One region of the Paenibacillus sp. FSL R7-0163 genome, then DNA from elsewhere that is predicted to be linked to it. Evidence: predicted binding sites of a transcription regulator. Region 1 holds the regulator's gene; each other region holds the start of a gene.
The links. The regulator LexA, encoded in region 1, represses DNA repair genes until DNA is damaged. The targets are predictions, from matches to a motif close to CGAACATATGTTCG.

Region 2: the regulator LexA is predicted to act here: its motif matches at 3,058-3,071, upstream of NST45_RS04510 (YolD-like family protein).
Region 3: the regulator LexA is predicted to act here: its motif matches at 2,457-2,470, upstream of addB (helicase-exonuclease AddAB subunit AddB).

Annotation. Positions count from the first base shown of each region.
Region 1 is NZ_CP150224.1:2,324,357-2,335,115, forward strand. It holds gene glnA (type I glutamate--ammonia ligase) at 1-1,182, shown strand, start outside; gene NST45_RS10265 (hypothetical protein) at 2,094-2,783, shown strand; gene NST45_RS10270 (DUF5316 domain-containing protein) at 3,215-3,418, shown strand; gene NST45_RS10275 (cupin domain-containing protein) at 3,453-3,944, shown strand; gene NST45_RS10280 (MBL fold metallo-hydrolase) at 3,945-4,727, shown strand; gene NST45_RS10285 (hypothetical protein) at 4,777-5,355, opposite strand; gene NST45_RS10290 (hypothetical protein) at 5,575-5,955, opposite strand; gene NST45_RS10295 (L,D-transpeptidase) at 6,108-6,446, opposite strand; gene lexA (transcriptional repressor LexA) at 6,624-7,250, opposite strand; gene NST45_RS10305 (LysM peptidoglycan-binding domain-containing protein) at 7,502-7,915, shown strand; gene NST45_RS10310 (DUF896 domain-containing protein) at 8,025-8,228, shown strand; gene NST45_RS10315 (hypothetical protein) at 8,284-8,805, shown strand; gene NST45_RS10320 (HAD family hydrolase) at 8,840-9,625, shown strand; gene NST45_RS10325 (FixH family protein) at 9,888-10,313, shown strand; gene metH (methionine synthase) at 10,433-10,759, shown strand, end outside.
Region 2 is NZ_CP150224.1:1,045,014-1,055,772, forward strand. It holds gene NST45_RS04490 (cytidine deaminase) at 1-7, shown strand, start outside; gene NST45_RS04495 (glycosyl hydrolase) at 181-1,656, shown strand; gene NST45_RS04500 (PH domain-containing protein) at 1,730-2,218, opposite strand; gene NST45_RS04505 (hypothetical protein) at 2,336-2,896, shown strand; gene NST45_RS04510 (YolD-like family protein) at 3,111-3,446, shown strand; gene NST45_RS04515 (hypothetical protein) at 3,443-3,607, opposite strand; gene NST45_RS04520 (M15 family metallopeptidase) at 3,725-4,411, shown strand; gene NST45_RS04525 (WGxxGxxG family protein) at 4,487-4,927, shown strand; tRNA gene NST45_RS04530 (tRNA-Leu) at 5,087-5,172, shown strand; gene NST45_RS04535 (sensor domain-containing diguanylate cyclase) at 5,492-7,084, shown strand; gene NST45_RS04540 (hypothetical protein) at 7,347-8,015, opposite strand; gene NST45_RS04545 (BlaI/MecI/CopY family transcriptional regulator) at 8,319-8,687, shown strand; gene NST45_RS04550 (M56 family metallopeptidase) at 8,689-9,813, shown strand; gene NST45_RS04555 (sigma factor) at 9,992-10,486, shown strand; gene NST45_RS04560 (hypothetical protein) at 10,665-10,759, shown strand, end outside.
Region 3 is NZ_CP150224.1:915,921-926,679, forward strand. It holds gene NST45_RS03915 (Na/Pi symporter) at 1-234, opposite strand, end outside; gene NST45_RS03920 (class I SAM-dependent rRNA methyltransferase) at 334-1,758, shown strand; gene addB (helicase-exonuclease AddAB subunit AddB) at 2,602-6,114, shown strand; gene addA (helicase-exonuclease AddAB subunit AddA) at 6,117-10,160, shown strand; gene NST45_RS03935 (exonuclease SbcCD subunit D) at 10,201-10,759, shown strand, end outside.

The DNA.
Region 1 (10,759 bases):
ATGTTTGATGGTTCCTCCATCGAAGGTTATGTACGGATTGAAGAATCCGATATGTATCTCTTCCCAGACCTTGATACTTGGGTAATCTTCCCTTGGGTGACTGATAGCCGTGTTGCACGTCTGATTTGTGACGTGTATATGCCGGATGGTACTCCATTTGCTGGAGACCCACGTGGTATCCTGAAGCGTTGTCTGAAGGAAGCCGAAGAAATGGGCTTTACAGCGATGAATGTTGGACCTGAACCTGAATTCTTCTTGTTCAAAACAGACGAAAGAGGTAACCCAACTACAGAATTGAATGACCAAGGTGGTTATTTCGACTTAGCTCCTACAGACTTAGGGGAAAACTGTCGTCGTGAAATCGTGTTGACCCTTGAAGAAATGGGCTTTGAAATCGAAGCTTCCCACCATGAAGTGGCTTCCGGCCAGCATGAAATTGATTTCAAATATGCTGACGCGATCACTTCTGCTGACCAAATTCAAACCTTTAAGCTCGTTGTGAAGACGGTTGCCCGTCAACATGGCTTGCATGCAACTTTTATGCCTAAACCATTGTTTGGTATTAACGGATCTGGTATGCACGCTCACCAATCCTTGTTTAATGGCAAAGAAAACATGTTCTACGATGAAAGTGACAAGCTAGGTCTGAGTAAAACTGCACGTTATTATATGGCTGGTATTTTGAAGCACGCTCGTGCTTTTGCAGCGATTACTAACCCAACAGTGAACTCTTACAAACGCCTTGTTCCTGGTTATGAAGCACCTTGTTACGTAGCTTGGTCTGCAAGTAACCGTAGCCCGATGATTCGTATCCCGGCTTCGAGAGGGCTTAGCACACGTGTTGAAGTTCGTAACCCGGACCCGGCAGCTAACCCATACCTCGCACTTGCTGTTATGTTGAAAGCAGGGCTAGACGGAATTAAGCGTAAGCTTGATCTTCCAGCTCCAATTGACCGTAACATCTATGTGATGTCTGAGGAAGAGCGTATTGAAGAAGGCATCCCGAGCTTGCCATCCGATTTGAAAGAAGCGCTAAGCGAAATGATCCGCAGCCATGTAATTACCGAAGCTCTCGGCGAACATGCGCTGGCTCACTTCTACGAGCTGAAAGAAATCGAATGGGATATCTATCGTACTCAGGTTCACGAGTGGGAAAGAAACCAATACATGACTTTGTACTAGAACCTTTAAACCCTTGACACCTTTGGTGTTGAGGGTTTTTTTGTTTGGGCAAAATAGTGGTTTTGTAACCATCAATGATATGTCTACGAAAAATGCCCGCGAAATGCCCACAAATAGCTGAGGTTAAGGTTATTCGAGGATGTTTTACAGGTGAATATCAAAATTGGCATATTGTTGATTAACAATTTTAACGTGTAAGAAGTTGTTCATTTATCATAAATAATGGGATATGATTTGATATAGAAGAATTAAATGCAGAGACGGAGGAGTGAATTTGGATATAGTTTGGTCAAACTTAATATTAACTTTGATAATTTTCGGGATATTAGTGGTTTTGATTTTTAAAGGTATAAGTTTATTAGTAAGAAGTTATAAATCAAAAAAATAACTCTTCAGACGAGTCTGCATAGTCATGACAGATATTGGTTATATTCCCGCATCGCTCTGACTTTAAAAGGATTTATCAAAGAGTGTTGACACAAATCTGAGTTACAGATCATTAAGGATGGCGATTTACAGAACCACCCCGCGGTTGGCTGTGAGTCGCTATTTTATTATTTTTGTATATTCTAAAAGTGTTAAAGTAAAAGTGATTGTAAATTTTTTTCACTTTAATTGATTTATCGTCTACCTTGCTCTTGCTCAGTCCAATTAACCTTATAAAACCGAGAAGAACTAAGATCTCATGGGTCACTTTATGGAATCTGGTGGCATTAATTAAGATAGTAGGTGCCCGAATCGTCCGGGAACAATTTGAATTTCGAGCACAACTCCATAGCTGTCAATAAGAGTGAGTCGATTGAATGAAATTTTTCAATCCGTAGCAATAAAAATGAAGAAAAGATTTTGAAGAATAAGAGGACACGTTAGTCATGTGGGTAATAACTATTATAGTAATAAGGAGGTGCGTAATGAAAAAAATATTATTAACTACAGCTACTAGTATTCTTCTGTCTGCCTCAATTCTCGGTGCATGTAGTAACAATAAAACAACAAACGAGGCAGAGCCTACAGCGTCAAGTGCAGCGCCTACGCCAGTTGTCGAAGCTACAACCACTCCCGAACCTTCTGCTACTCCTTCTATGGAGGCGCAGGAGTCCGCCAGTCCGGAGGCCACTGATCCTCTAGCATCCGATCGACCAAAGACCAAAGCATTTGGTGAACAGGAGGGAGGGGTCTCAGGGCAAGAAGGTACACTTGGGCAAGGTGATGGATATTCCCTGTATGTTTTTCAGGGTTTCACACTAGACTCACAGTCTGGTCGTTTATCATTAACTGAGGATCCAACCTATTATGCCGAAATTGAACACTTGCCTGCCGGTTACGATCTCACAGCTTTGAAGCAACAGGGACAAACCGAGCTTTCTGCAATTGGTAAAGCAAACGACCATAGCGGGGAACTAATTGAACATCCTCTAGGTTTTGCAGAATTATATCTGCAGGCTACCAGTGATAAGGGGATAGAAGATTATATGGTCTGGAAAAATCAGGCGGGGGAAGCTTTTCTTTTTCGGATACACAATCCTAAGGGTGATTCGTCGAATAACTTTGCACCTTGGGTGATGGTTTCACTGGCAACACTTGAACTTGAAAGGAATTAAGTGTAAACAGAACCGAAGGGGTTGTATGGAGTAGAAGAAGTGTGCCATAACCATAATCAAAAAATGGTTGTTGGCACACTTCCTCTTCTTCTTCTTTTTGGTACCTTACTTCATTTGAACGCCAATTTCCGTTTGCTGAGGTTGCAAATTTCGCGTATGAGCCCGCTATAAGACCCAGCAGACCTTATATGAAGCTTTATCCCACATTTTGGATACTAAAGGACCCCATAGTCGCTATTGGCATTAAAAACACTCAATATGAGCCTCATTCTTAGGAATAACGTCACTGGAGTCCGAAACCATGCTCCAAAGGCTGAAAATAAGCAAATAGCGTCATCTGGGTCCGAAAGTCATGGCGCGTAGCAGAGGAATTTAATGTTAAAATATCTTATATATAGATAACTAATTCTTACCTGCGAAGGAGTAAGTTCATGCAAATTTTTATTTACATAGGCTTGGGATTTTTTATAATTTCAGGTATATGTGTTGGAGCCTTCACGACAGGTACACAACAAAGAGGTAACTTTTATTCGGAATCTAAGCAAGACCGTAAAGCTAAAAACAAAGTAGCGAATGGGTCCGCTTTAGGTGGTCTTATTTCATTAGCTATAGCTGGGATTCTTTATTTGTTGTAATTGAACGCAAAATATAAGGAGGAGGAGTGTGCAGATGGTAAAGATTTTTAATGAAAATACGGTCTCATTTACTCAAAAACAGTCCCCGATCCCAGAGTTTGCTTGGCATACGAGTGAAAGATTAGCTGAAATGGTGGGCTCCAAGCATTTAGTTTTTGATATCAGATCTTTAGATCCTGATAAATATTCTTATCCTTATCATTTTCATAGAAATGCTGAAGAAATATTTGTGATTTTAGCGGGAAAAGCGATGTTAAGAACACCGGAGGGTTTTACGGAGGTTACTGAAGGGGATGTAATATTTTTTGAAATGGGACCGGAAGGGGCGCACCAGCTTTATAATCATACGGATGCACCATGCAGGTATCTGGATCTCCGAACGAATCAGGGAATAGATGTTTGCGAATATCCAGACTCTGGAAAAATCAACATTTTGCCTTATCAAGAAATCTATCAAGCGGATGAACAGGCGGATTATTATAAGGGTGAAGAGCATGTAAGGGAAAAATGGAATGGGGGAGCGTAATTGATTAAAGATCGTTGGTTTACAGTAACGGAAATTGATCCGACCACCTATGCAATCAGTGAATATGGACATTGGGAAAAGGTGCATTCTTTTTTACTCTTGGGGCAAAAACAAGCCGCGTTAATTGATACGGGATTAGGTATTGATAATATAAAAAGAATAACGGATCAGTTAACGGATTTACCTATCGCTGTCATAACTACACATGTGCATGCAGATCATATTGGCAGTCACGGACAATTCGAGACAATCTATGTTCATAAAGAGGATGAGGATTGGCTGATTAACGGAATAAAAGGCTTGTCCCTTGCCCAGATTCGAAAGGATATGAGTCGAGACATCACTCTTCCTGTTCCTGAAACCTTTGATCCTAACAGCTACATACCTTTTCAAGGGAAACCAACGGCTCTTTTACAAGAGGGGGATGTGCTCGACATAGGTGGGCGCGAAATAGAAATTTACCACACACCAGGTCATTCGCCAGGTCATATCAGCCTATTTGATCATGCCAACGGATATCTGTTTACAGGTGATTTATTATATGACGTTACGCCAATCTATGCTTTTTACCCTTCGACTAGTCCGGTTGATTTAGTGGCATCCTTAGAGAAGATTACAGAAATTCCAGGGGTTACCCAAGTATATGGCTCTCATAATACGCTGGGTTTAGATCCATCTATTTTACAAGAGGTCAAAAAGGCAGTTCGTGAGTTACGTGAGCAAAAAGTAGTGGCACATGGTACGGGTATTCACCAGTTTGATGGGTTTAGTGTGCAATTTTAGGTTCTTTCTATTTCGAAATCAAATGAGAGGTATGGCGATAACAACTTAATTATTCAGATACGATTGACCTGAAGAGTGCATGCAATTGTTGTACTTGGGAGTAAGCTTCCTTGTACTGGTTGTCGGATTGTCGAATAGGCAATAAACCCGGCAAGAAGGAAATACAATACACAGGCGTTTCTTTGCTGTTCATATATATTTTAAGCGTGAGTTCTTCTATCACATTAGCTTCTTCATCAGGTTCCTTAAGGACGTTAATATCTGCACTAGTTGCAGTTGTTTTGCTGTTTTGTTGTCTTTTGGAGACTTTTGAAAGGGTAAGTGCGTTAACCACAATCTCGGATCCCATTACATTATCGAAAGAGTATAGCTTTGCTACTGCTTTTTTGTTGCTCTTCGGATTTCTGGTGCCTATTGCTAATTTTTTATTAGGTTCGTTAAGTGCGATCAAGTGAGATTGATTGGGGGGAATGAATGTTTTGGTGAAAATGATGTTAAAGGATGCAGCCGCATTAACTAGCATAGAAATATCAGATGAAGTGGATAGCGTTTTCAATTTTATAATGGCGGCACTTAGAATTAAAACAACTCCTAAAATAGCAAATAAGTACACTAAGATAATCAGCATATAATCACCTCCCAGTTATCTCATTAGACTCAAATTGTTGCTTATTGAAAGATATGCCTGAATGATCCCCACTAGTATCTTTTAAAAGGGAAATTCGTGGAATTATAGGATCGGCTTCGGAATTAGCCCAAAAAAAGCACCCGGAGAAACCTGCCGATTCTGCAAATGGCGCAAAATTGGGGGTTGCTGCAAGGGTGCTTTTTAAGGTAAGTATGTAACCTATAGAAAATTGAAGGCAGTGATATGATCGGTATAAACAATCAGCTGTTTGTATTCGATCGGAGTCCCATAACTAGCATAAGGTCTTAAAGTAACGTCATTGAGGACAACAAAGTTATAGCTGAAATTTTTATCAGGGTGTTCTGCTCCCAAATAAGATATGTATTCGTCTACTATTACATCATCCATCAAAGATTTTAAATCAAATACATCCTCTTTGTTGGAGACGGCTGGAGAGACGATTCCCTGAATGCTGCCAAAAGAGGTGAGCAAATTCACTTTTTTTCCACTAGCTTGTTCATCATTTAAAAGTAAACCGGACAGCTTACCCAGTGCATCGACTTTAAAATCGACGAGGGTTCTAATTTTTGAGTTATTCAAAACTAAACACATCCTTTTCAATTTGCAATCCTGTTAACAATATTCGACATATAATCACCAAACTCCTAGTATGCTAATGAAAAAATACTTACTTATGTAATGACCCCCATTCTGTATATGGTGATTTGGGGGTTGTGACGTCCTCAGCGAATTCAATTCCTTATCGTTACTCGTGTTCCTATAGGGACGATAGCTGCGAGTGTTAACACATCCTCGTTGTACATCCGGATACAGCCGTGGGATACCTCTTTCCCAATGGAGGAAGGATCATTCGTTCCATGAATCCCGTAGTGTGGTTTAGACAGTCCCATCCAAAAGGCACCAAAGGGACCGCCTGGATTGGGTTGTTTGTTAATAATCGTGAATTCTCCCACTGGGGATTGGGTTAACATCTTACCAATGCCGACAGGGAAACCTCTAATCACAATATCATTGTCCAGAAGATATAACATTCGTTGGGTCAGATCTACAATAATTCGGTAATTTGGCATTATGCACAACACTCCTTTCTAATTAGGATATGAGCAGAACGCCTAAACGGTTATTCATAGAAAATGCCCATTTTAGCGAACGAGAACAAATGTTCGTTAGTGGTTGAGAAAGCAAAATACACAGAAAAAAGGCTGTTCCGCATTTGCGGAACAGCCTTTTATGGTAGGAGTGCATACTTAGTGGATATCTCGAAACAATCCGATGACTCTTCCGAGAATAGTTACGCGATTAAGGCGAAGAGGCTCATAAGCTGGATTCTCCGGCTGAAGCCGTATATGATCACGTTCCTTGTAAAAGGTCTTAACGGTTGCTTCATCTTCTTCAGTCATGGCTACAACGATATCTCCGTTGTCCGCTGTTTGTTGTTGGCGAACAATTACATAATCACCATTCATAATGCCAGCATCCACCATACTATCACCCATAACTGACAGCATAAATACTTTGTTGTCACCTACATAGTGAGTAGGAAGTGGGAAGTAGTCCTCGATATTCTCTGTAGCAGTGATAGGTACCCCGGCGGTAACTTTACCTACGACAGGAATCCGTGAGATGGTCTGGGCGAATTGGTGAACATTCTCTGAATCCTCTTGGCCTAGTAATTCTATTGCACGTGGCTTCGTTGGATCTCGACGAATAAGTCCCTTCTTCTCAAGCCGGTCCAAATGACCGTGAACTGTGGAGCTGGAAGCAAGGCCAACAGCTTCTCCAATTTCCCGGACGGAAGGTGGATAACCCTTGCTGCGGACTTCGCTTCGTATAAATTCCAGGATCGCCAGCTGGCGACTTGAAATCTTTGACATTGGAATCAACCCCATATAGTAATGTTTGGGAAAATTATAACATAGAACTACCGTTCGCACAAACATAAGTTCTAACTATTATAAATATTAATCTGCTAGAGTTAAAAAATGGTAGACAAATGATAATAAAATGTACCACTTGAGTCTCTCGAAAAAAAGAGAACAATTGTTCTGAAATAGTATTGAACAAAACACATGTTCGTGTTATTATGAATTCGAAAGTAAGAACAAGTGTTTGGAGGATGATAATTATGCTAAAATACAGTACATATCGCAGCATCTACGATAAGGCCCCAGTGGTTGAATCTTTAGGACATAATGACGTTGCCCGTAATTCCGCTAAGGTGAAAGAGATAACGGAACGTTTGCTAGGAGGGATGATTTCGTTGTTCCGTCAGGACTTCTTTATTAAGTTAATATTGATTATCGTGCTAGTATTTTCTGGCCTAACAGTAGTGGGAAATGTATTTGCAGGATCGACGACTATAATGAAGGAAGAGAAGCGGATTGTGGTTGAACGTGGAGATACACTATGGAGTATTGCCCTTAAGAATAAACCGGCTGATATGAAGACAGTTGTTTATATAGAAGGAATTAAACGTTCAAGTGGGATTAAGAGTAGTCAAATTAACGCTGGAGACATACTTACTTTACCTATTTATTAATTTTCTGAGAACATAATAGAATGACCAGTAGAGCTTGCAGGGAGTAGACCTTGACAAGCTCTTTTTCTCATGGCAGAGTTAGAATTAATTTATAGGGGGAGGGAAAGTATTGAATATTGATGAGTTGGTCGCGCGAATTAACGAATTGGCACGCAAACAGAAGAGCGTAGGCCTTAATCAAGAGGAAGTGGCGGAACGCGCCAAGCTTCGTGAAATTTACCTGGGGAATATCCGCAATAACTTCCGAGCACAATTAAATACTATTGAAGTAGTAGATAACGATGAGCATGAACAAGGTAACAAGGGGCTTTAACATTAGCTCGCTGTTCCTTTTCATAGATATTTCAGGATGACTAGGGGGAACGCACATGGCCCGTTCTTGGGAAAGAATGGTTCAACGCAACACACAGCAAATCAACAAGCAAAGAAAGAAACAAGGCAAGGATACGATTTATGCCTCTAAATCTCCTACCCAGAATGCCGAAGTCTTTAAAGGTCGCAACATTGCATTTCCGGTAGTGTTAGTGATACTTGGCACTATGTTTTGGGTAGTTGGTTCTATTGATCAGGCCAAAGGAAACGGCATGCTGGCTAATTGGTTGGGAGTAGTACTGTACTATTTGCTGGCAGCGCTATTGTTCTTCCGTCGTCCGTACTTGAAGGTGGAAAAAGCAAGACTGTCTACTATTAAATTCAATCGCGAACGCGGGCTTCCAGCTGCAGATATTGAGAAAATCACCCTTTCGCGTGGAGCTGTAGTCATTAAGCACAAAGGGAAACGTACGAAATGGATTTTCACAAGACTTATGAATCGCTATGATACTAATGCGATGAGTACACGATTAGAAGCATTTGCTAAAGCTCACAACATTGAAGTAGTTCACGAATAGAACTAGACCAGTTAAAGGGAGAGGGAGACCTGTAATGCCAATTTCTGCTGTACTATTTGACCTTGATGATACATTGCTGTGGGATGATCGGAGCGTCGAAGAAGCATTTCGTTCTGCTTGTGAAGCCGCCGGGGATACGATTGATCCACAAGAACTAGAAGTTGCAGTTCGTAAGGAAGCAAGTAGCTTGTATGAATCTTATGAGACGTTCCCATTTACAAAGATGATCGGAATTAATCCATATGAAGCACTCTGGGCTAACTTTACGGCAGGTGAACAGCCAGAATTCCGTCAATTGGAGCAGCTTGCACCGGTTTATCGTAAAGAGTCTTGGCGTCGCGGACTTGCAACCTTAGGGGTGGAAGACGAAGCACTAGCTGAGACCTTGGCAACTAAATTCGCAGCAGAGCGCAGAAAACGTCCATACATCTATGAAGAAACAATGCATGTACTGGAGCAGTTACGGGGTCAAGTGAAGCTTTTGCTACTTACGAACGGTTGTCCTGCACTGCAACAAGAAAAACTAGATGGTGTGCCAGAGTTAATTCCTTTCTTTGATCATATTGTGATTTCCGGAAGCTTTGGTAAAGGCAAACCGGATAAGGAAATTTTCCTGCATGCTTTAGAGCTTCTTGATGTAACTCCTGAGCAAGCGGTTATGGTCGGCGATAAGCTTACAACGGATATCCGTGGGGGGCTGGCAGCAGGGTTGACCACGGTCTGGATTAATAGAAAAGGTAGAGCACCTAGTCTTGATATTCATCCGGATCATGAAATCAATCACCTTGAGGAGCTTCTTCCACTAGTTCAATCCTTGTAAGATATACAGAGCTATTAGCTCCAACATAAAGACTTTATAAAAGCAGCGAGTTTCTGAGATCCTAAGAAACTCGCTGCTTTTCTGTACATACATACTAACATAAGGATTTCATTAGATTTTTAAGTAAATGATTTAAGTCACAAGTCTAATGCGGAATTGATGCAAAATACTGAAAAACCAATAATAATGTGTATAATAGATGGAGATGTATAACATGAATTGGTAGATTTTTATTATTCGATAATGATTGGGAGGGCTCCAAATGATGAGATCGAAGAAATTAGTCGCTGTATTATTAGGTGCAACACTTCTAGTACTAGGTGGATGTTCTTCAAATGGAACCAAGCATTCAGAAATACATAACATGAATATGAACATGTCTATGGAACCTATCAAAGTCGAACTACAATGGAGTCCTGAAGAAGTTGTTGTAAATCAAAAGGTAACCTTTGAAGCTGTGGTGACCCAAGATAACGAGGCAGTAGATGATGCAAAAGAGGTTCTGTTCGAAATTGTGAATAAAAATGATGAGGGACAGAAAATAGAGCTTAAGGGAAAGCTAATAGGTAAAGGAGTCTATCAAGCAGAAGGGACCCTTGAAAAGGAAGGACAATATAATGTCACTTCACATGTGACAGCCCGGACACAGCACTCTATGCCTAGCAAAGAGCTGTCTGTGAAACCATGATTCAAAGGTTCACAACGGTTGCTGAGCAATAACAGATAAAGCAGAGTGGAAAGGAAGGCTTTTCGAAATTCCTTTATTCTGCTAAACTTACTCTAATGTTTTACTGGGGGGACTATTAGTTGGCTAAATATACACTTGAGGAAAGCTTACAACAAAGGATTTTGATCCTTGATGGCGCAATGGGCACAATGATCCAACAGGTGCCTCTTACTGGAGAAGATTTTGGTGGCGATGAGCTGGATGGCTGTAATGAAATGCTGGTATTAACACGTCCAGAAGTCATTCAGACGATTCATGAGCAGTATCTCGAAGCAGGGGCTGATCTCATTGAGACTAACACATTTGGTGCAACCTCTGTTGTACTAGCTGAATATGATATTCCTCAGCGCGCACGTGAGATCAATCTAGCGGCAGCAGAGTTGGCCCGCAGAGCAGTAGACAAATAT
Region 2 (10,759 bases), 1.3 Mb from region 1:
GAGATAAGAAAAAAGTAATGAGGAGCCGCTGAGCTCCTTTTTTTGTTGAGCCGTGAAATTATTCAGCAGTTCCTTATATCGTCCCAACTTATTTTACAACTTCATGTCCATTCGCTGAGTTCATGTCACTATTGTCCCCATACTATAACTTAAAAAGATTTAAAAGGATGGTGAGAATAGATGGAGCAGCGGATTATTCGTCAGATGGTTGATTCAGCATCAAGGTTCGTGGGCGATGTGCAGTGGCAGATGGCTTTTCGCAGATTACAAATGGCTCCGGCGGATTCGGGACTGTCGTCCTCGGCTCAGCTATTGCTGAATACCCTCTATTACTTGCAGGGAAAGGGTGTGATAAGCGGCCAACATGATTATTTGGAAAGTGCAGACGAGCTCATGGAGAAGCTTAAAAATACCAGTGGGCAATATGCTGCGCTTCATGGCTACGAGCTGGGCGCAATCAATAATCAGTCCCAGGCTCTAATTGACAATCAGCGGAATTGGGTCGTCAACAGTGCGATACGCTGGTCTAGGGCCGGCGGGATCGTAACGATGTGTTATCACGCTGCATTACCGGGGACAGCGCCAACTTGGGGGAATGTAAATACGAGCCTAAGCAATGCTGATTTTGATAAATATATAACCTCAGGTACCACCCAGTATAATGCGCTGTTAGCTGATCTGGATAAGATAGCCCTGTCGCTGAAAAAGCTTAATGACGCAGGGATTCCTGTACTTTGGCGGCCGTATCATGAAATGAATGGTGGATGGTTTTGGTGGGGGCAAAAGAGCAATTACGCTGCATTGTGGAACCTTATGTTCGATCGTTTTACCAATTATCATAAGCTGCATAATTTATTGTGGGTTTGGAGTCCAAATGCAAAAAATCAGTGGTGTGATGAGCCGGCAGAATACTATCCGGGCAGTGATAAGGTAGATGTGCTGGCGCTCGACATTTATGACGCGGATTTCAAGATTAGCCATTATGATAATTTATGGGATCTGGGTCGTGGCAAGCTGATTGCGATTGGTGAGAATGGAGAGCTTCCGTCTGCTGAACTGTTGTCCAAAACGCAGCCCAAATGGTCTTATCAGCTGACCTGGGGGAAACTCCTCTATGAGAAGAACACCGATGCTGTTATAAAAGCTTTTATGAACGACAAAATGGTATTCACACGAGAGGAGTATGCTGCTGAGGCCGCCGCTTTCGCTGCTATCGGGGATAGTGTGCTGGAGAGTGGACTCTGTGGGCAATACTACAATAACATGACGCTTAGCGGTACACCTGCACTTTTGCGCACGGATGCCAATATTAACTTTTCATGGAGACAAGGATCGCCTGATCCTGCCATTCGTGTAGATGCGTTCTCTGTGCGGTGGAGTGGGAAGCTGACGGCTGCTTTTAGCGAGGTTTATACCATTTATTCCTACTCTGATGATGGGATACGGGTATGGATTGATGGCGGGCTAGTCATTGATAGTTGGGTGAATCAGAGCGGCCAGGAACGAAAAGGAAGCATTAGTCTGATAGCAGGTAAGCCGTATGAAATAAAGGTGGAGTATTATGAGAATGCGGGCGACGCCCGGGTTGTTTTGCAGTGGGAGAGTCCTAGCCAGATCAAGGTGGTTATCCCAGCGGGGGCATTTTATCTTCCTTAAAAAAGAGTACTTCAAGTGTACAAGCGCAAGCAAAAAGCCCCGGTTTTCCGGGGCCTTTTTACGTATGAGCGTCTTAAATTTGTTCGCGGTAGCTAATGTTGTTGGCGATCTTCTCGTCACGAACGGCTTTGCGCAGAACATCTTTGACGGTTTGGGCATCATGGATTTTTCGAAAAAGAAGCTGAGGCGCTGAGGCATCATCAGAAAATACAGTTAATGACCCGATGCCAAGCATCCGGTCCATTATTGACTGTTTCACGGATAAATCGCGTACGCGCAGCAATTCGATTTCTTCAACATTTTTACCGATAAGTCCGGTCTTTAACATAATGCGCTGACTTGTAATGGTATATGAAGTTGTGTTAAGAGCTATAATTCCTTTAAGTCGATCTGAGATGCCGGCAGGTTTGCCTTTCCAGAGCACAACTTCTTGATTGACATGATTATCTTCTGCTGGTCGATGGGCGGTCACTGGAGCGGTACCGTTAAGGCTGGTTCCACATTCTCCACAAAATTTAGCGCCCTGCTTGTATTCCGCTCCGCAGGTGGTGCAATAAGGCATAAATACCCTCCTTTTCTGATCACAATTAAAATAATTATAACATAACAGTCATTTTACATATATTTCATTTGCGCTTTACACAAACCGACATTATCCTGTTAAGTGGAGGGATAAATAATGAAAAAAGCTTTACTAATAGGAATGCTGATGATGACTGTCATCCTTAGCGCCTGCAGCAATAATTCAACTTCATCGGCACCTGCCACGGAGGAAGAAGTGCAGGAGACCGTGCAAAACTTCTACAATGAAATGTCTAAACTTGAAGAGTCGGGAAAATCTTCTTTAGCGGAGTTCAATGAAGCCATTGCGGGTTATTCAGCAGGAGAACTCACGGACAAGCAGTTGGAGAAGAAAATTAAGCAATTCCAGAGTACCGCAACTGATTTATCGAATCAAGCCGAGAAAGTAAAAATTTCCTCCAGCTTGCCTGAAGACATTCGTAAGTTGCTTGAAGAGTCTAAAATTTCCTTTGAAAGTGCTTATTCTTTAAAAAAAGAGGCTTCTCAGGGCGCAGATTCCGCAAATGTTACGGCTGAGCAATTTAATGAATTGAATCAAAAAGCTGATATAGCGATGTTGTTCGGTATCTCCAAGCTTAACGAGGCAAGAGAAGCAACAGGACTTATAGACTCCGAAGGTCAGGCTACCTCAGAGTCTGGGGACGTTGTTCAAGAATAAATCAAATCAGGCGCTGCGCAGTTTATCTGTCAGCGTCTTTTTGCTGCGAATTTTAGCTTGAATAGATATACATTAATATACATCTTTTGAATAAAGAGTGACCCTTAAAAAGGTATCTTTTTCCTGATTATTGATTAATATGCGAAGATGCGGATATAATACAAACATACGTTCGTGTTGAGAGGAATAGATATATAATTAAGGAGGGGTTACCATGGGCAAAAAGCTGGAGAAAAACGGGCTGTGGGAAAGCAGCCGCATGATGCTGCCGGAGCATAAGATACGAATTATAAGAGATGAACGGGAAACGCTGCGCCGCATCAAGCCTATTCTGGATGAGCAGAAGCTGGAGGAGATTGAATGTACACTGGCTTTGTCGTTGCGGAGTCATATACGAGTGACAGTTGTTCTTTTTGACCCTTTTGAAAATACGATGTTAAGTGGTTTTGTGACTTCCATTCACACCCACTCGCGTGAGTTTAAGCTGCAGTGGGCGGAGGAATGGAAGTGGATCGATGTGGATGATATTGTCGAGGTCTACATCGTTTAATGCTGAGAACCGTTGCCTTCGCTTTTCTCATAAGCGATTAAGGTAACGGTAGGATTACCGGTCAGATGTGCAATGGAAGCTTCAGCATTCCGAATAATTTCCAGTGCTTCTTCCTGTTCACTAAGGGCTGCAACTTTATAGCTATCGCTATGAATATCCATATGTCTCCCACCTTTCGTTAAATATTTTGTCCTTTTTTGTGGAAATCATCCTAAAGGGGACAGGGGTACAGGCAAATAGGGCAGCGGCATCATTGAATATACCAAAGGGGTGATTCTATGCTGACTTTGGAGCAATTGAGGGAAAAATCCGCGGCGCGTCTGGTCGGGCTTCATCCTGTCTTGGCGGCAGGTGCGAATGTTTTGATTCAGCAAAGCCATGCGAGAGGAGTCCCTATCGTTATTACTCAGGGTCTACGGACCATTGCTGAGCAAAATGCTTTGTATGCGCAGGGGAGAAGCAAACCAGGACCGATAGTTACCAACGCTAAAGGCGGTACCAGCTATCATAATTATGGTCTTGCGTTTGATTTTGCGCTTTTGCTGCCGAATGGCACTAGCCTTTCTTGGGATATCAATCGTGATGGTGATAAGGATAAGACAGCGGATTGGCAAGAGGTTGTACAGGAGGCTAAGCGGCTTGGTTTAGAATGGGGCGGGGACTGGACCTCTTTTAAAGATTATTCACATCTGCAAATGACTTTCGGTTTAACTATAGATCAACTTCGGGCAGGTAAACGTCCAACGACGGACCAAGCCAAAGAGGCTTTAAAAAAGATTACCGGAGGGGATGATCAGGTGAACAAAGACGTTACAGTGACCATTAACCTAAACGGCCGCAAGCTTACCGATGGCGTTCTTGATACCGGAATAACCTATGTGCCCATACGTGCGCTGGCTGAGGCGCTTGGAGCAAAGGTTACTTATGATGCTGTGACTAAGACAGTTAATGTAGTAAAAGAGTAAAACCACCATGCATAGACAGTGCCGTCCAAGGGGAAATTATCAGTGATAACTAACCTTAAAGGGAGGCATAACACTGTGAACAAGCTGATAACAAGCCTTGCATGCGGTACTGTATTATCAATGAGTCTAATGGGAGCTAGCTATGCATCAAATGCCGTGGGATCAGCAGCATTGGGCGGTATCCCAGCCGCGAATACCGGGATGGATGGGACTGCGGAACACACTCGGATGATGAATACGGAAGGCAATTTAATGAACGGCACCACGGGAACAATGAATCAGCATGAGAGCATTATGAAAGATAAGATCCGCATCGATGATAATTACAGACCTAACAACTACAGAACCAACAGCACTGTCAACCCGGCAACCAACACCACACAGACCGGCAAATACCGTGCAACTAGTACAACAACGAATGCTGCAACTAACAAAGGATCTAACTGGGGCTGGCTCGGTCTGCTTGGACTTTTGGGTCTTGCCGGAATGAGAAGCAGAAGTGACGAGCGTAGATAATCCGCGTCTATAATAACCCGTGTCGGTTCTGGCTGAACGGGTTATTTTTATTGTGAATAATTTTTTTTCGAAAAAGGATTGCGCGTTATCGATATTCATGATATTATATTTCTTGTCGCGTTATATGTGAACAACGTATGAAGCTTCAACACATAATATGCCGGGGTGGCGGAACAGGCAGACGCACAGGACTTAAAATCCTGCGGTACGTGAGTACCGTACGGGTTCGACCCCCGTCCTCGGCATCACAGTGAAAACCTTGAGAAATCAAGGTTTTTTTTTGTTTTTCTTGAGTAAAACTTCCGTCAAAAACTAAAGGTTCTGTGTGTCTTGGAATCACATCCGAGCTCACAGAATCAGGTTGATAACACTCCTTTTCAGTGCTTGTTTAATCACAAGCTCTGGAGGGAGTTTTTTAATATGTAAGATTTCATGAACCGCCGTATATCAAACGGTAAGCAGAGTGGTATGAGAGATCCGAGCCTTTTGATTACTGTCGAATAACATCTTAATTTGTTGTATTATTAATTAATCTAGTTTTCAAGAACCAAGGAGGGTTAAGGTTTGCTTACACTGAGAAGAGCTGAGCCGTGTCAAAGTAAAAAGCTCAGTCTCACATCGCTGCTTACGGGCTTGGTTACGCTGGTGGTTCTACTAACCTCAAGCATTCTTCTGATTGGCTCTTACGAGTCCAAAAAACAGTCCTTGATGGAGACTACACTCCATCTGAATTACTACAACGCTGACCGAATGACCAAAACAATGGATTCCTTATTTCAGTCCATGCGCAGCAGTTTGGAATACAGTGCTGACACACTCTCCGATGACGAAACCTCAACGCCGAAGCAAGTGGATGATAATTTGGAACTGATGCGCAATAGTAGCAATTACTTCAATTCTATCGCCGTGCTCGATGCCGACGGGCTGATCCGCAATGTAGTACCGGCTAGTTTGGGGTCAGTAGGAAACCATATTACTTCTAAGGTCGGTTTGGAAGCTCTGGCGTTAAAAAAACCTTACATATCCTCCCCCTACATGACCCAAACCACCAATAGACTAATCGTTTTTATGAGTCAGCCGATTTTTAGCAAGAATGGTACATATCGCGGTATTTTGAGCGGCACATTTTATCTGCAGGAGAACAATATTTTGTCTATGATTTTTGGCGACAATAACGTGGACGATTCTGGCTCCTATTATTATATTGTGGATTCCAGCGGGCATCTGTTGTACCACCCGGATAAGCAGCTCATTGGGGAGGATGTCAGCAATAACAAGGTTGTGCAGAAACTCATGAATGGGGAGAGTGGGGAACAGCAAGTGCGTAACACCCGTGACGTTGAAATGCTTGCCGGATACTCCAGCGTTCCAGCCAACGGATGGGGAATTGTGGTCGTTTCGCCGATTAGTGTCATCCATCATCAACTGATGGGGCACCTTCGGACCATTCTCTGGTATTCGTTGTTTCCGTTCATTATCCTCCTGATGGGCGTCATTCTCGTAGCACGCAAGCTGGCCCGGCCTTTTGTGTACCTGGCAAATCTGGTGAGCAGGATGGGCAAGGAGAAGATTGAATTGCCAGAAGCGAAGCCGCAATGGAGCCGAGAGGCAGATCTGCTGACCAAGGCTGTGTTGCTTGCCGTGACGGATATTCAGAAGCAGACGGATCAACTGACCCAAGAGGCTACGACGGATGCTCTGACCGGTTTAATGAACCGGAGATCGTTAGAGTATACGATGAGTCAATGGATTGACTCAGGACAACCGTTTTCGCTCATTGTACTGGATGTAGACAAATTCAAACTCGTGAACGACACTTACGGTCATCTCATCGGCGACGAAGTGCTGAAACATGTAGCCAAAGTTATAGTTACCTCGGTTCGTCCAGACGATGTTTGCTACCGCTACGGCGGTGAAGAGTTCATCATCTTGCTAGCCCACACAAGACCTGAGGAAGCTTTCATCATAGCTGAAAGAGTCCGGCGGGCAATGGAACAAAGCAGGGGGCCAATCGAGACACAGGTTACAATCTCTCTAGGAATCGCCCATTATCCTTTTCATACATTGGAGCGGGAGGGGCTGCTGGAGAAGGCGGATCAGGCGTTATACTTGGCCAAGAGCAGGGGAAGAAACCAGACTATGGTCGCTGATGTTTGAAACAATGGCTCGAAATATAGAAGCATATAAACCTCCTTTGCTATATCTGACTAAATCAGATGAAGTAGAAGGAGGTTTTGTCAATGGCTATACGTTTAACAAAAGTTAAAAAGGCAGCAATAGCAATAATGGAAGAAGCATTAAACAGTCTATCAATTAGAAGAAAGCGAATAACCTCAATGAACAAGCAGTCCTTGATTACCCATACATATCAATCTACGTTTCAAACATCTACCCGACACTACAGAATCAGATGATGAGTTTAGCCGTCAACTACGCTCATTTGCGCATATCCTGTTGTGCTGTACGTGCTAGCCCGAGCCCCATATGCAGTGTTTGAATTCAGTTTAGTGAGATATAGTTTTCCACCTTGCGGTAAGTTATTTGCATAACCTACATCCGAACCAGTGTTAAGATTTGTGAAACCGGCATTATAGCTTGTCCCTGGTAAAGAATCACCTATCATTGTGACTCTATTAGCGCTGGAATAAAAGGTGTAAAACGGTAGTGACGCTCCAGAATTTGAGGGTTCAAATAAGTAGACAAACCCAACATAATTCGCGGCTAGGGTATGAAAATCATAAGTTTGAGGCTTAGTTAACTGTTCTTTTCGTACATCTTCTTTCAATTTAGGAACATCCCAACCTGGAAAAAGGTCCGAAAATTCTGGAAGTTCTACTAACATTCCATCGGGCAACTCATAGCCAACCTGACCATCAACAGTCCAAGAAGTACTGTATATTATAGAATTCCTTGCATTCAAGATGTCGTCTTTCCATTCCGTAGGAGCTGCGTCAACATCCTGATAAGCGAGCTTCTCTTCCGACAGGGAAGCGAAGTAGTTCTGCTGATTACTTGCAAGCGCAAAGCTTGGAGTGAGGAGGAGGAGGAGAGCCAGGGCCGAGAAAACAAAGAGAGATTTCTTTTTCATTAATTAGTAGCCTCCATTCTAAAATTGGGAATTTGGTTTTTCGTTCAACGTGAAAGTATTCGTTAATTGTTCATCGGAATTGCCTCCGTTTCATTAGTGTTAAACTATGAAAATGCTTCTTCATAATATATATGTCTTAATGTATCGAATTGGGGACAAAGATTTTCAAAAATATCCCAATATTGTTTTTGTGTGTGATAAATAGGATAAAATATTTCTATTTTATAGATTTGACATGAATTCAAGACAAATGTAGAATATCATTGTAGACAGTTGTCTTAAAGGAGTTGATTAATAGAAATAATGAGAAAATTGCCAGATGCAGAGTTTGATATCATGAAAGTTGTGTGGGCCAATGATTCATCTATAACGACTAATGTTATTATGCAACAGCTTGGAAATGATAGGAAATGGAAAGCGCAAACGGTCATTTCTCTTATGTTACGGTTGGTTGAGCGTGGCTTTATTCGAACTGAAAAAAAGGGAAAAGAGCGCACTTATTTCCCTTTAATTAACAAAGAGGAGTACCTGAAATTTGAAACAGGCGACTTTATGGAGCGTTTTCATGCGAATTCATTCGTTAGCTTGGTTGCTACGCTATATGCTAGTAACAAAGTAAAGGACAGTGACCTCGATCAATTGGAAAATTGGCTGAAAGATAAGAGGGAGTGATATGCAGGGATTTTTAGTTACCGTGCTCCAATGCTCTGTATCTATGTCATTGCTGACGCTTGTGTACGCGGCAATACAGCCCTTTATATCCAAACGATATGTCGCAAAGTGGAATTATAGGGTTTGGCTGCTGCTTGCGGTAGGCTGGATATTCCCCTTTCGTCCACAGATTGACCTATTAGTTCTCCCTGTGACCATGCCGGATCTTCCTGCAACGCTTGTTCCATCCATAATCCGTACTGTCCCCTTAATGGACTTTGGGGATAGGGGGGATGCTTGGGCAACAATCTCTTTATGGTGGGTGCTTACAGCGATTTGGGGGTGCGGTATTGTAATCATAATACTGTATCATGCTCTACGGCATAGTCGTTTTATGAAGACGGTACGTCGTTGGAGTGATCCTGTAACCGATGCGAAGGTTCAAGGGATTTTAGACAGTGTAAGGTCGGAACTCGGGATTAAAAAGCATATAGGTTTATGCGTATGTGAAAGCGTTACAAGTCCTATGTTCATTGGCTTTATACAGCCTGTCATTTTACTGCCGCGAGTGAAACTATCAGATGATGAAGTGTATCTAATTCTAAAGCATGAGTTGATTCATCTTAAACGGCATGACCTCTGGTGCAAGGCCATGATCTTGATTGCAACCTCGTTTCATTGGTTCAATCCAGTTGTCTATCTTATGGCAAAAGCGGCAGCGGAACAATGTGAAATCTCTTGTGACGCATTGGTTTTACAAAACGCAGATCATCAACGGCGAATACAATATGGGGAAATCATTATTACTGTTGCGAGGAATGGGGCGAAGCTCCAAACAGCATTATCAAGTAATTTTTATGGAGGGAAAAAAGGTTTGAAAAATCGCATTTCTTCAATCATGGACCTAAAAGAGAAGAAAAATGGTGTTCTATTCCTTTGTGTGGCGCTGATAGGAATTATATGGATAGGGTCCGCGTTAACCGTTTCAGCTAACGCAGATGAACCTCAAGCATCTACTACTACCGAAGTTGTTACTTCGTCGTATGACAGAAATGACAATATTGATAGCGATAGTGAAATTGTTAATGAGGTAACACGCCTCAAAGAGCTATTGCGCCGCTATGCAAATAACCTAGGATATAAATGATGAATAGGAAGAAGGCAACCTTTTAGAGGGTTGCTTTTTTATTTTTAATTTTTTTTGAAAAAGTGTTCCTATTATCTGTTTATAGGGTAGTATTGAAATACCAATATTTATATGTTTATATAAAATTATAACTAAAGTAGATTGTATTTCATAAAAAGGAAATGGTGGTGAGAAGGCGGTGCTAAATGATAATCAACGTCGCACCATAAAAGTATTATATACGGAAATGTATAGTTCATTGTTGGCATATGCACAAAGCAAGTTGAATGACCGCACACTGGCCGAAGAAGCCGTTCAGGACACATTTAGAATCGCATGTGCTAAAGCCGACAAATTTCTATTTTGTTCCAATCCGAAAGGCTGGCTATTTAATACATTAAAGAATGTTATTAAAAACAAAGTTCGCAGTCGGGCATACCTTAAAAATATAGTAGTAACTTCATTCGAAATAGATGAAAACGTTATCTTTGAGGATAGTGACGTACTTGATGTTGACTTTATATTTTCTGACTTAACCAATATTGAAGACTATAAATTACTTAAAAAAATTACTCTGGAGAAGTATTCAATGATGGAGGCGGCTAATGAAATTGGGATTTCTGTAGAGGCCTGTAAAAAACGGGTTCAGCGAGTAAAGAAGAAGTTAAAAAAAGTTTTGAAAAACATAGTTTAACCAGCCAGCAATCATGAAAATAATATAAGTGTTCTGGCGCAAAAAAACAGTGGCGCAGCAAGTATTGTATTCAACCTTGTTATGCAGGAGAGGTTACGGCTATCGTGGAGCTGCTTAATAAGCAGAGAAATGGATAGGACCGGCAACATTTGTTCATCATCTGAAGGATGCGTTCATTATGCCTGGTGTACATGATAACCATGTATTTTTTACCGGTTACATGTCCATGCACCGTGGAGTGGATCTGACGAATGTCGCTACAATCCAAGAGGC
Region 3 (10,759 bases), 1.4 Mb from region 1:
CAGGCCGGCATTGACCATGCCGATAGTCAACACCGTTACAGCAGTACTGCTCTGGAGTAAGGCGGACAACAGGCTGCTGGCAATCATTCCTTTAATAGGTGTTGAGGTAGCTCTATTTAGACTTGTAGTTAATAGAGGGCCTGCTAGCTTGGACAACGCCGTTTCCATCAGCTTCATGCCGGCTAGAAAGATAACAAGACCATATATGATAGGGAACAGCAAATCACTGAACATAGGGCATACTCCTTTGGACGAGGGTTGTACACCAATATATGAATGTATTGCATGGGACATGTATAAAAACATTTTTAGAAAAACAGGGAGTTGAAGTCATTGCCATCGGTTATTTTAGAACGCAATCGCAAAAAAAGACTGGAACAGGGCCATCCATGGGTCTATGCAGGTGAAGTCGCATCGGTAGAAGGAAATCCGGAAGCGGGGGGATTAGTAGATGTCCTTAATCATCAGGGCCGATTTTTGGCCGTGGGATATTACAATCCAGCGTCACAGATTCGGGTAAGAATTGTATCACAGGGACCCCTTGCGATCATGGATACAGCCTTTTTTGCAGAACGTTTTGCGAATTGTCTGCAACACAGAAATCGGTTCCTTCCGGGTGCGGATGCTTATCGCTTGGTTTATGGTGAAGCGGACTTTTTACCGGGGCTTATTGTAGATCGATTCGGAGATATTTTGGTTGTGCAGCTGCTTACGCTCGGAATGGACAAGCGGCGTGCAGAAATCGTCGAAGCATTGGTGCAGGTTATGGCACCGCGCGGAATCTATGAGCGCAGTGATGTTAGTGTGCGCGAGCTTGAAGGTATGGAGCAGACAACGGGTTTGCTGTATGGGGAGTGTCCACGGCATGTAACTGTGAGTGAGAATGGCCTGAAGCTGGTCGTTGATATTGAAGAAGGCCAGAAGACTGGCTACTTCTTTGACCAACGTGAGAATAGAGCTTCTATTGCTCCGCTCATGAAAGGCTGGGGGGGACGAAGCGGCATTACGCTGCAGGAAATCGAAACTGAGGAGGGTTCGCTACAGACCTTGCCAGTTAATAAGAGCGGTAAACATGTAACGTTCCCTTATTGGGACGGTGCGACAGTGCTGGAATGCTTCTCACATACGGGCAGCTTCACGCTGCATGCCTGCAAGTATGGCGCGAAAAAAGTAACCTGCCTCGATGTTTCAGCGCATGCCATTGAGAGTGCCAAAGTGAATGTGGAGCTGAACGGCTTTAGCGATCGTGTTGAATTCGTAGTGGATGATGCTTTTGCATATTTACGGAATCAGGTTAAAGGACTAGAGGAACGTTCTGAACGGGCGACAGTTGCAAGTGGAACAGAGACGGCAGCAGCTGCTGCAAATCCTAAATCCGGAGGCAAAACAGCCAAAACCGACACATCCAAGCCGATGACGGCAGGTGGAGGAAGAACTTGGGATGTAGTCATCCTGGACCCTCCGGCGTTTGCCAAAACCAAAAGTGCAGTAGCTGGCGCTTGCCGTGGTTACAAGGATATCAATCTGCACGGGATGAAGCTGGTGAACGAAGGCGGCTATTTGGTTACCGCAAGCTGTTCTTACCATATGCAGCCAGATCTGTTCCTCGAAACGATTGCCGATGCAGCTAAAGATGCTGGCAAGGTGTTGAGACTTGTGGAATGGCGGGCCGCAGGCAAAGACCACCCACAAATACTTGGCGTTAACGAAGGACACTATCTGAAGTTTGCGATTTTTGAAGTGCGGAGTAAAAAATAAGCCTGAAGGTCAAAAAGGTTTACAGTGCCAAGTAACAAATAGGATAAAAGGGCTGGACGTAGGGTGGCCGTGAGTCGACTGTAAGGCAAGTAGTTGCCAACGGACTCAGATGACTCTATTTAGCGTAAACAGCCTATTATTGAATTCTTACGGACCCCAAAGGCGCTATTGCTCTTAAAACACCCGTAATGCAACACATTTTCGAAGAATAGCGTCAATGGGGTCCGAAAAGTTGCCAAAACAGCACTGAATCCACGAATAACGGCTTCTGGGTCCGTAAGTAATTAATGAAACAAGCCTAGCCGAAAATGTGCAATTTGAACGCAGAATACTAAATGGTAAACAACGAATGATGCTTATTGAATTATGATATGCGGAATGCGGATTACAAAACGATAGGCGTAGAGTGCTAATGTTGAGTGTTGAGTATTGAACGCTGAACGCTGAACGCCGAATGCCGAATGCCGAATGACGAACGCTGGATGCTGGACGCTGAACGTTGAGCACTGAACACCGAACACCGAACAGTCTAACATTGACCCTATGCTCCGACATTGGCAGCTCTAATCTAACGTTGCACATCTGGCATTAAAAACAAACTAAACACTCTAAAAAGCAAGCCGCCAAAATCCGGAGGTTTGCTTTTTTTTATTTGTACTCGTAGCTGTTATCCTTTGTAAAACATTAGAAAATACTAGCAAACACATGTTCCGATTAGTGTGGTTATGATATACTGAAGGGACGAGGAATCACTGAACTTTTTTAATTGGAGTGTAATCAATAGGTGGATATTTCACCTTGTAATTTATATATTTTCTCCGCTACGGAAGGAGTCTATCATTTATGTCGGTAACCTTTTTACTAGGCCGCTCGGGCAGTGGCAAGACAACAAAAATATGGGAATCTATCTCTTCTTCCTTAGAGAAGGAACCGCTTGGTGCGCCGATTATTATTCTTGTGCCAGAGCAAGGTTCTTTTGGAGCAGAACGGGGGCTTCTGACCGTAGGGAATGTGAAGGGAAGCCTTCGGGCGCAGACACTGAGTTTTTCGCGGCTTGCCTATCGTGTGAAGCAGGAAACTGGTGGCAGTGCAAGTCTGCCAATCAGTGATGAAGGTAAGAAAATGTTAATTTACAAAATCATCAGTCGTCGCAAAGAGGAACTGAAATTGTTCGGTGCCTCAGCAGACAGACCGGGTTTTGTGGAACGTCTGAACCAACTGCACACGGAGATGAAGCGTTGCTGTTTGGGTTCCACTGATTTAGAAGAGCAGTTGTCCGCTATGCGAGGAGCTATTGCAAGAAGTCCTATTCTTGAGGGTAAGCTGGATGATTTGCAGCTGGTATTCAGCGATTTAGAGAAGGAAATGTCACGTCTCTATATCGATGAAGAGGATCGTTTAGCAGAACTGGCTGAGCATATTCCTGATTCCTCCTACATTCGCGGGGCGGAGATTTGGGTAGATGGATTCCATGGATTTACTCCGCAGGAATTCGTAGTGCTTCGAGAATTGATGCAGCAAGCTTCGAAGCTGACCGTTTCGCTTACAATTGATCGTCCTTACCCATATGGAGATCAGTTGAATGAGCTTGAATTGTTTCACCCCACTGCGGTTACTTACATTAAACTGCGTGGAATAGCTGAAGAGCTGGGCATTGATGTGTGGGACGAGCTGCTGGAGCCAACGGTTCTTCCGCGTTTTGAACAAAGTCCAGTACTTGCTCACCTTGAACGGGGATATGATCGCCGGAAGGCCTGGATAGGTGCGGATGAACTGGCAAGAGAGGCTATATTCATAGGCGCCGCAGTTTCGCACAGAGCAGAGGTTGAGGGAGCACTGCGCGAAATGACTAGACTGGCGCGTGATGAAGGTGCAAAATATGGCGAAATGGCTGTATTGATGCGCAATATTGGCGATTACGAGCAGCTGATCCAACCGTTGTTCCAAGATTACGGAGTGCCATTTTTTCTGGACCAGAAGGTAAATGAGCTGCATCATCCGCTAGTGGAATTTATACGTTCCGCGCTGGATGTAGTGCGTCGTCGCTGGCGTTACGAGGATGTATTCCGTTGCGTAAAGACGGAGCTTTTGCTTCCGCTAGACGGTAGTATTACACGTGAGGATATGGATGCTTTAGAAAACTATGTGCTGGCTTGTGGGATTCAAGGGTATCGCTGGACGGATGGCCGCTCATGGAAAGGTATTCCTAGCTTGTCGCTGGAAGGCGGCAGACAGATGGATGATGAACTGCTTGCTACTATGGAACGATGCCGTGCTAGTATAACAGGACCATTATTTGCTTTTGAGAAACGAATCCAGAAAAGCCGTAGCGGCCTTGAACTATGTACGGCAATGTACAAGCTGCTTGAAGAGACGGATGTTGCACGAAAGCTGGAGAAACTCAGTGTTAAGTCTATGGAGAAGGGCCAACCCGAGAAGGCTAGGGAACATAGCCAGTTGTGGGGTGCGGTACTTGATCTGCTAGATCAGATAGTAGAAATGATGGGCAATGAAAGACTTGAGTTTGAAGTGTTCACCGGAGTTCTAGAGACAGGACTTGCTGAGCTTAAAATGGGACTAGTTCCGCCCGCACTGGATCAAGTATTGGTCGGCAATATGGATCGGACTCGCCCAACAGGGGTTAAATACGCTTTTTTGCTTGGATTTAATGAAGGTGTTGTGCCTGCGCAGTTTAAGGAAGATGGAATTCTCTCGGAAGGTGAACGCTCCGTACTAGAGAATGCTGGAATGGAGCTTGCTCCCGGCGCTTCTCGTAAACTGCTGGACGAGCGGTTTCTGATCTATAATGCGCTAACGACAGGAAGTCAAAAGCTCTGGATTAGCTACGCTACAGCGGATGATGAGGGCAAAGCTCTCCTTCCCTCTGAGGTTATCCGGCATTTGCATAGAATGTTCCCAAGGGTTCAAGAGCATAGTTTGTCAGCACTTCCCCCTGCGGGACTACCGGCAGAAGTCGGAAATCCTATTCATCTCGGTTTCATTGGTCAACCAGAACAGAGTCTTCGCGCATTGATTATGCAGCTGCGGCAGTGGCGCCAGGGGACAGAAATTCCGGAGCTATGGTGGGATGTGTATAACTGGTTTACTAAGAACGAAAATCGTAAATTTCAACTGGAACGTTTGCTAAGCTCACTGTTCTATCGTAATGAGGGAACGAAGCTAAAGCGTGGCACAAGCCTCAGATTGTATGGTGGCTCAACACTGCGGGGCAGTGTGTCCCGGATGGAGAAATTTGTTGCGTGCTCATTTTCCCATTTTGCGTCCTACGGACTAAGACTGAAGGAGCGTCAGCTATATAAGCTGCAAGCACCTGATATTGGACAGCTGTTCCATGCTGCGTTAAGTGATATGGCGATAAGACTGAAACAAGAGGGACGGGGCTGGGGCAGCTTGTCTCCGGATGAATGTCGGCGTGAGGCCAGTGAGACAGTAGAGCGGCTATCTCCGATGTTGCAGGGTGAAATCCTAATGAGCTCCAAACGTTACGGGTACATCTCCCGTAAACTTAAGAATATTGTTGGACGTGCTTCTGTGATTCTGGGCGAGCACGCCCGCCGGGGCAGCTTTGAGCCAGTAGGGCTGGAGCTGGACTTTGGACCGGATAAGGAGTTGCCGCCTTTAAGGATTACGCTGCCAAATGGCTGCGTGATGGAGGTTGTTGGCCGGATTGACCGTGTAGATATGGCCCGTGGAGAGAACGGAATTCTTCTGCGGGTAATTGATTATAAATCGAGCCAAAAGGATCTCAAGCTGCATGAGGTGTATTATGGATTATCGCTGCAAATGCTGACTTATTTGGATGTGCTGCTAACATATTCGGAGCAATGGCTGGGGCAGCCGGCACTTCCAGCCGGCACACTTTATTTCCATGTGCATGATCCGTTGTTGACCTCATCCAATGGGATGAACAAGGAACAGGCTGAGCAAGAGCTGTTGAAACGCTTCAAGATGAAAGGACTGCTTACAGCAGATCGTGAGGTTGTCTCCCTGATGGATACCACTTTAGACAAAGGGTATTCTTCTATCGTGCCTGTAGCAGTAAAAGCTGACGGCAGCTTTTATAGCAGTGCTTCAGTAGCTACACCAGAGCAGTGGGGTCATCTATTATCCTCCGTTAGAGGGACAATTTCGGATATCGGGACACGGATTACAGAAGGTGATGTGGCGATTGAGCCGTACCGAATTGGGCAGGAGACCGCCTGCACATTCTGTTCCTTTAGACCTGTCTGCCAGTTCGATGAAGCTGTGGAAGGCAACAGCTATAACAATCTGGGTAAGCCAGGGAAGGACGTTATATGGGATCTGCTGTCCCGCAAAGGAGGAACTACACCTTGAGTATGAAGGCTGAAATAGAAGCGAAACCGGAAGGAAGTATATGGAGTGATGACCAGTGGCGTGCCATTGCGGAGAGCGGTGATGACATCCTCGTTGCTGCGGCAGCAGGTTCCGGTAAGACGGCGGTGCTGGTAGAACGGATTATTCGAAAAATCAGTAAGGAAGAGAACGGCTTCAGTGTAGACAGGCTATTAGTAGCTACGTTTACCAAAGCTGCGGCTGCCGAAATGCGGCAGCGGATCAGGGAAGCCCTTGATCGGGAGCTGGAGGAGAATGGGGAGAACGACCATTTGCGCCGTCAGCTATCCCTGCTGGGCAAAGCTTCGATTACAACGTTGCACTCCTTCTGTCTGGAAGTGATCCGGCGTTATTATCAAATGATTCCGATTGATCCGGGTTTTCGCATATTAAATGAGCATGAAGCGGAGATGATGCGGCAGGAGCTGCTCGAAGAGTTGCTGGAGGAAAAGTACGGTGAAGCAGGTGCGGATGGCGAGGATAGTATATTTGTGCAGCTCGCTGATTGGTTCAGTGGTGAACGCAGTGATGATGCAGTGCATGCGCTCATACAGCGATTGCATGATTATGCCCGCAGCCATCCTTGGCCTGCGCAATGGCTCCGTGATACTGCAGCTGATTTCTCATTGCCAGACACCGAAAGTCTGGGTGGAACGCCATGGGTGCTGAGCATTCTTGAAGAAGCGAAGCTGACACTTGCGGGCGCAGCCAGTCAGCTTATTCAAGGCCGGGAGATTGCACTGCAGCCGGGCGGTCCGGCACCCTATGCTGAGAATTTAACCTCTGATCTTGAGATGGTAAATGCACTGCAGGATGCCGTAAACGAACGACCTTGGGCAGAATTATATGATATTTTCATGGAAGTATATTTTGGGAAATTAAAGGCTTGTAAGAAGGATTCGACAGATCCTGGACTGCAGGAAATGGTGAAGGAACTGCGCGATAGTGTGAAGAAGAGTATTTTAGATCTTCAGAAAGCATTGTTTGGCCGTCCGCCTGAGGTTTTTTTGAAAGAGCTGAACGAAGCGGCTCCACTGATGGCAGAGCTTGCAGAGACAGTGATAGCATTCGGTGAACGTTATAGAATTGAAAAAGCAGGAAGAGGTCTAGTCGACTTCAGTGATTTGGAGCATTATTGTCTGCAAATTCTACGCCATCCGGACTCTACGCCCGGTCATTCCCTGCCTTCTGATGCAGCTATGGAGTACCGTGCTCAATTCGATGAGGTTCTGCTGGATGAGTATCAGGATACGAATAGCGTGCAAGAGGAGATTGTGCGGCTAATATCCCGTGAAACACCCGGTAACCGGTTTATGGTCGGAGATATGAAGCAAAGTATCTATCGATTCCGTCTGGCGGAGCCGGGGCTATTCCTGGATAAATACCGCAGCTTTGGCTCACACCAAATCGATGATCTATCTGAAATTACTAATGAATCATCTAGCGGTTCGGTCATCGATCTGGCCCGTAATTTTCGCAGTCGCATGGAGGTTGTAAATGCCGTGAATATGATCTTCCGGCAGATTATGAATGAGACGGTAGCGGAGATTAATTATGATGAACGCGCTGAGCTTGTTTACGGAGCGAATTTCCCAGGTGCAGCAGAGAAGGGTCCTGATACCTTTTTTGCACCGGAGTTATTATTGATTGATCGTGGTTCGGCAGCAGGGAAGTCAGAAGAGACCTCTGAAGACGGTGAGGCGCCACTTCAGGAGAGTGAAGCCATTGAGAGCGAGACGGCGCAGCTGGAAGCGCGGGCAATTGCCCGGCGTATTTCACAAATGACGGGGATGACCGGTGGATCGCCACTGCTTATCTACGATAAAGGACTCAAGATTATGCGTCCGGTTATTTACGGTGATATCGTGATCCTGCTTCGCTCGGCAAGAATCTGGACCCCTCTAATCATCGAAGAGCTTCGGATGGAAGGAATCCCTGCTTATGGTGATCTGAATAAAGGTTATTTTGAAGCTACAGAAGTGGAAATTGCACTTTCCCTCTTAAAAATAGTTGATAATCCTCAGCAGGACATTCCGCTGGCTGGCGTACTTCGTTCACCTGTGGTCGGATTAACGGAAGAAGAATTGGCTACGGTGCGTATGTGTAGTCAGGGTCCTTTTTTTCAAGCAGTACAGATGGCGGTGGATATGCAAGATGCAAAAGAGGCTGAAGAAGAGTATGACCTCTTCTCGGCTCATGTGATTGAATCCGCAAGCACCGTCGAAAATAATGTTTTACCTGATAAAGATCTGCCGCAGATCAGTCCAGAACTGAAGCGCAAGCTTAAACATTTCCTAGAACAGCTGGAAAGCTGGAGAAATGCGGCTAGACAAGGTAGTCTCAGTGAGCTGATCTGGCGTATCTATGGGGAGAGCGGCTATCTGGAATGGGTTGGAGGACTGCCTGGAGGCTCGCAGCGCCAGAACAATCTTAAAGCTTTGTATGATCGGGCTGTGCAATTTGAGAATGACACCGCAGCACGCGGATTGTTCCGTTTTCTGGTGTTCATTTCACGGCTTCGTGAGAATGGCGGAGATCTGGGTGTAGCTGGCGGTGGCGGTGAAGAAGGCAATGGCGTCAGAATCATGACCATCCATAAATCCAAAGGTCTGGAGTTCCCTGTTGTTTTTGTAGCCGGGATGGCAAAACAGTTCAATCGACAAGATTTGCATTCGCCATTTCTTATGCACAAAGAGCTTGGCTTTGGGCCACGCTTTGTGGAACGGGAAACGCGAGTTAGTTACCCAACACTTCCTTATCTGGCTATTAACCGGCGTACACGGCTTGAGTTATTAGCTGAGGAAATGCGTGTATTATATGTGGCGTTAACTCGTCCGAGAGATAAAATGATTCTAGTGGGCACCGTAAGAGATTTGCCACGCAAAATCGCTAGCTGGAGCAGCGTACAGAACCGGGATGAGCTGCTGCTTGCAGACCATCTGCTGGCCCGAGGGCGCAGCTATTTGGATTGGGTTGGACCGGCATTGATCCGGCACCCTGCTGCGGCGATTCTTCGTAAGCTGGGCGGTTCAGAAGGTACCGTCTCCACGGTGCTGCACAACGATGTGTCCAACTGGAGCATCAGTGTGCAAAATGCTTCCGAACTTAATTCTGGGGCGTTCCTGCCAACGGATCAGACTGAAGATAAGGTAGAGGAACGGCAAGCTGTACTCGAAGCACTGCATAAGGGTGAATCTGTAAATATATATGAAACAGAGACTAGCGATGAAATTGCTAGAAGACTGGAATGGAATTATCCGTATGCGGCAGCCTCAGGTATTCCGGCTAAAACTTCTGTTACGGAGTTAAAAGCGTTGTTGTCATTACAGGAGCAGCCCTCTTTTGATCTGCTGGAAGAAGGCAATTCTACAACCTCAATAGAAAACGATAAACGTCCAAGTGTTGCAGGTGCGGACAGTCTTCATTTGCGGCGTCCGAAATTTATGGAAAAACGCAGTCTGACCCCAGCGGAACGCGGGACAGCATACCATACAGTCATGCAGCATATTCCGCTGGAGGGTTCAGTTGATCCTATGGTTGTGGAAGAAACCTTAGTCCGACTTCAGAGAGTGGCTATTCTAACTGCTGAGCAGGTGGAGGCTGTAGCTCCCGATCAGATAGAAGCTTTTTATACTAATGAACTTGGACGTAGATTAATAGCTTCTTCTTGGAAGCTTAGAGAAATGCCATTCAGTTATATGGTTCCCGCAGGTGAGGCTTATCGAGGGCTCGATTATATGAATGAGGCCGTCTCGGAGCTTACCCCTGAGAACAATAAGGAAGGCTTTAGTGAGGCTGTGCTAATTCAAGGGGTCATTGACTGCCTGTTCCGAGAAGAGGACCGGATTATTCTGCTAGACTATAAGACGGACTCTGTATTAGAACATCAGGGCGGCCTAGAAGCACTTAAGGAAAAATATCGTTTTCAGCTAGAGTTATACAGCAAGGCATTACATGATATTTTGGGAGAACCGATCAGCGAGATTTGGCTGTACTTTTTTGACGGCGATCATGCTGTGAAATTATAAATTATTCATTGCCGCATAGGAGCGGGGAAAGAGGACGAAGATGCGGATATTGCATACGGGGGATTGGCACTTGGGCCGTACGCTGGAGGGAAGAAGCCGCCAGAAGGAGCAAGAGCAGTTCATAGATGAATTGGTGGAGATCGCCGATTTTCATAAGGTGGATTTGATTATGATGGCGGGAGATGTGTACGATTCCGTTAATCCACCAGCGGCTTCGGAGCAATTATTCTATGAGGCTGCTGCCAGGCTATCTTCAGGGGGCAGGCCCCTTGTGGTGATTGCCGGCAATCATGACCAACCGGAGCGCGTATCTTCAGTCTCCCCGCTTGTATTAAGGCAGGGGATTACCTTGGTAGGACTTCCAACCTCAGAGCCAGTGACAGTTCATGCTGCGCGCACGGGTGAGATTGCCAAAATCGCAGCCCTTCCCTATCCCTCAGAGGCACGTCTTGGTGAGCTGCTTGCTGGGGACAGCGGGGAAGAGGAGCTTCGACTGGCTTACAGCGCACGGGTAGGCAAACTCATGCAGCTGTTGGGAAGGGAATTTACCCGACAAACCGTAAATTTGGCGATGAGCCATATTTATGTGCTGGGTGGTG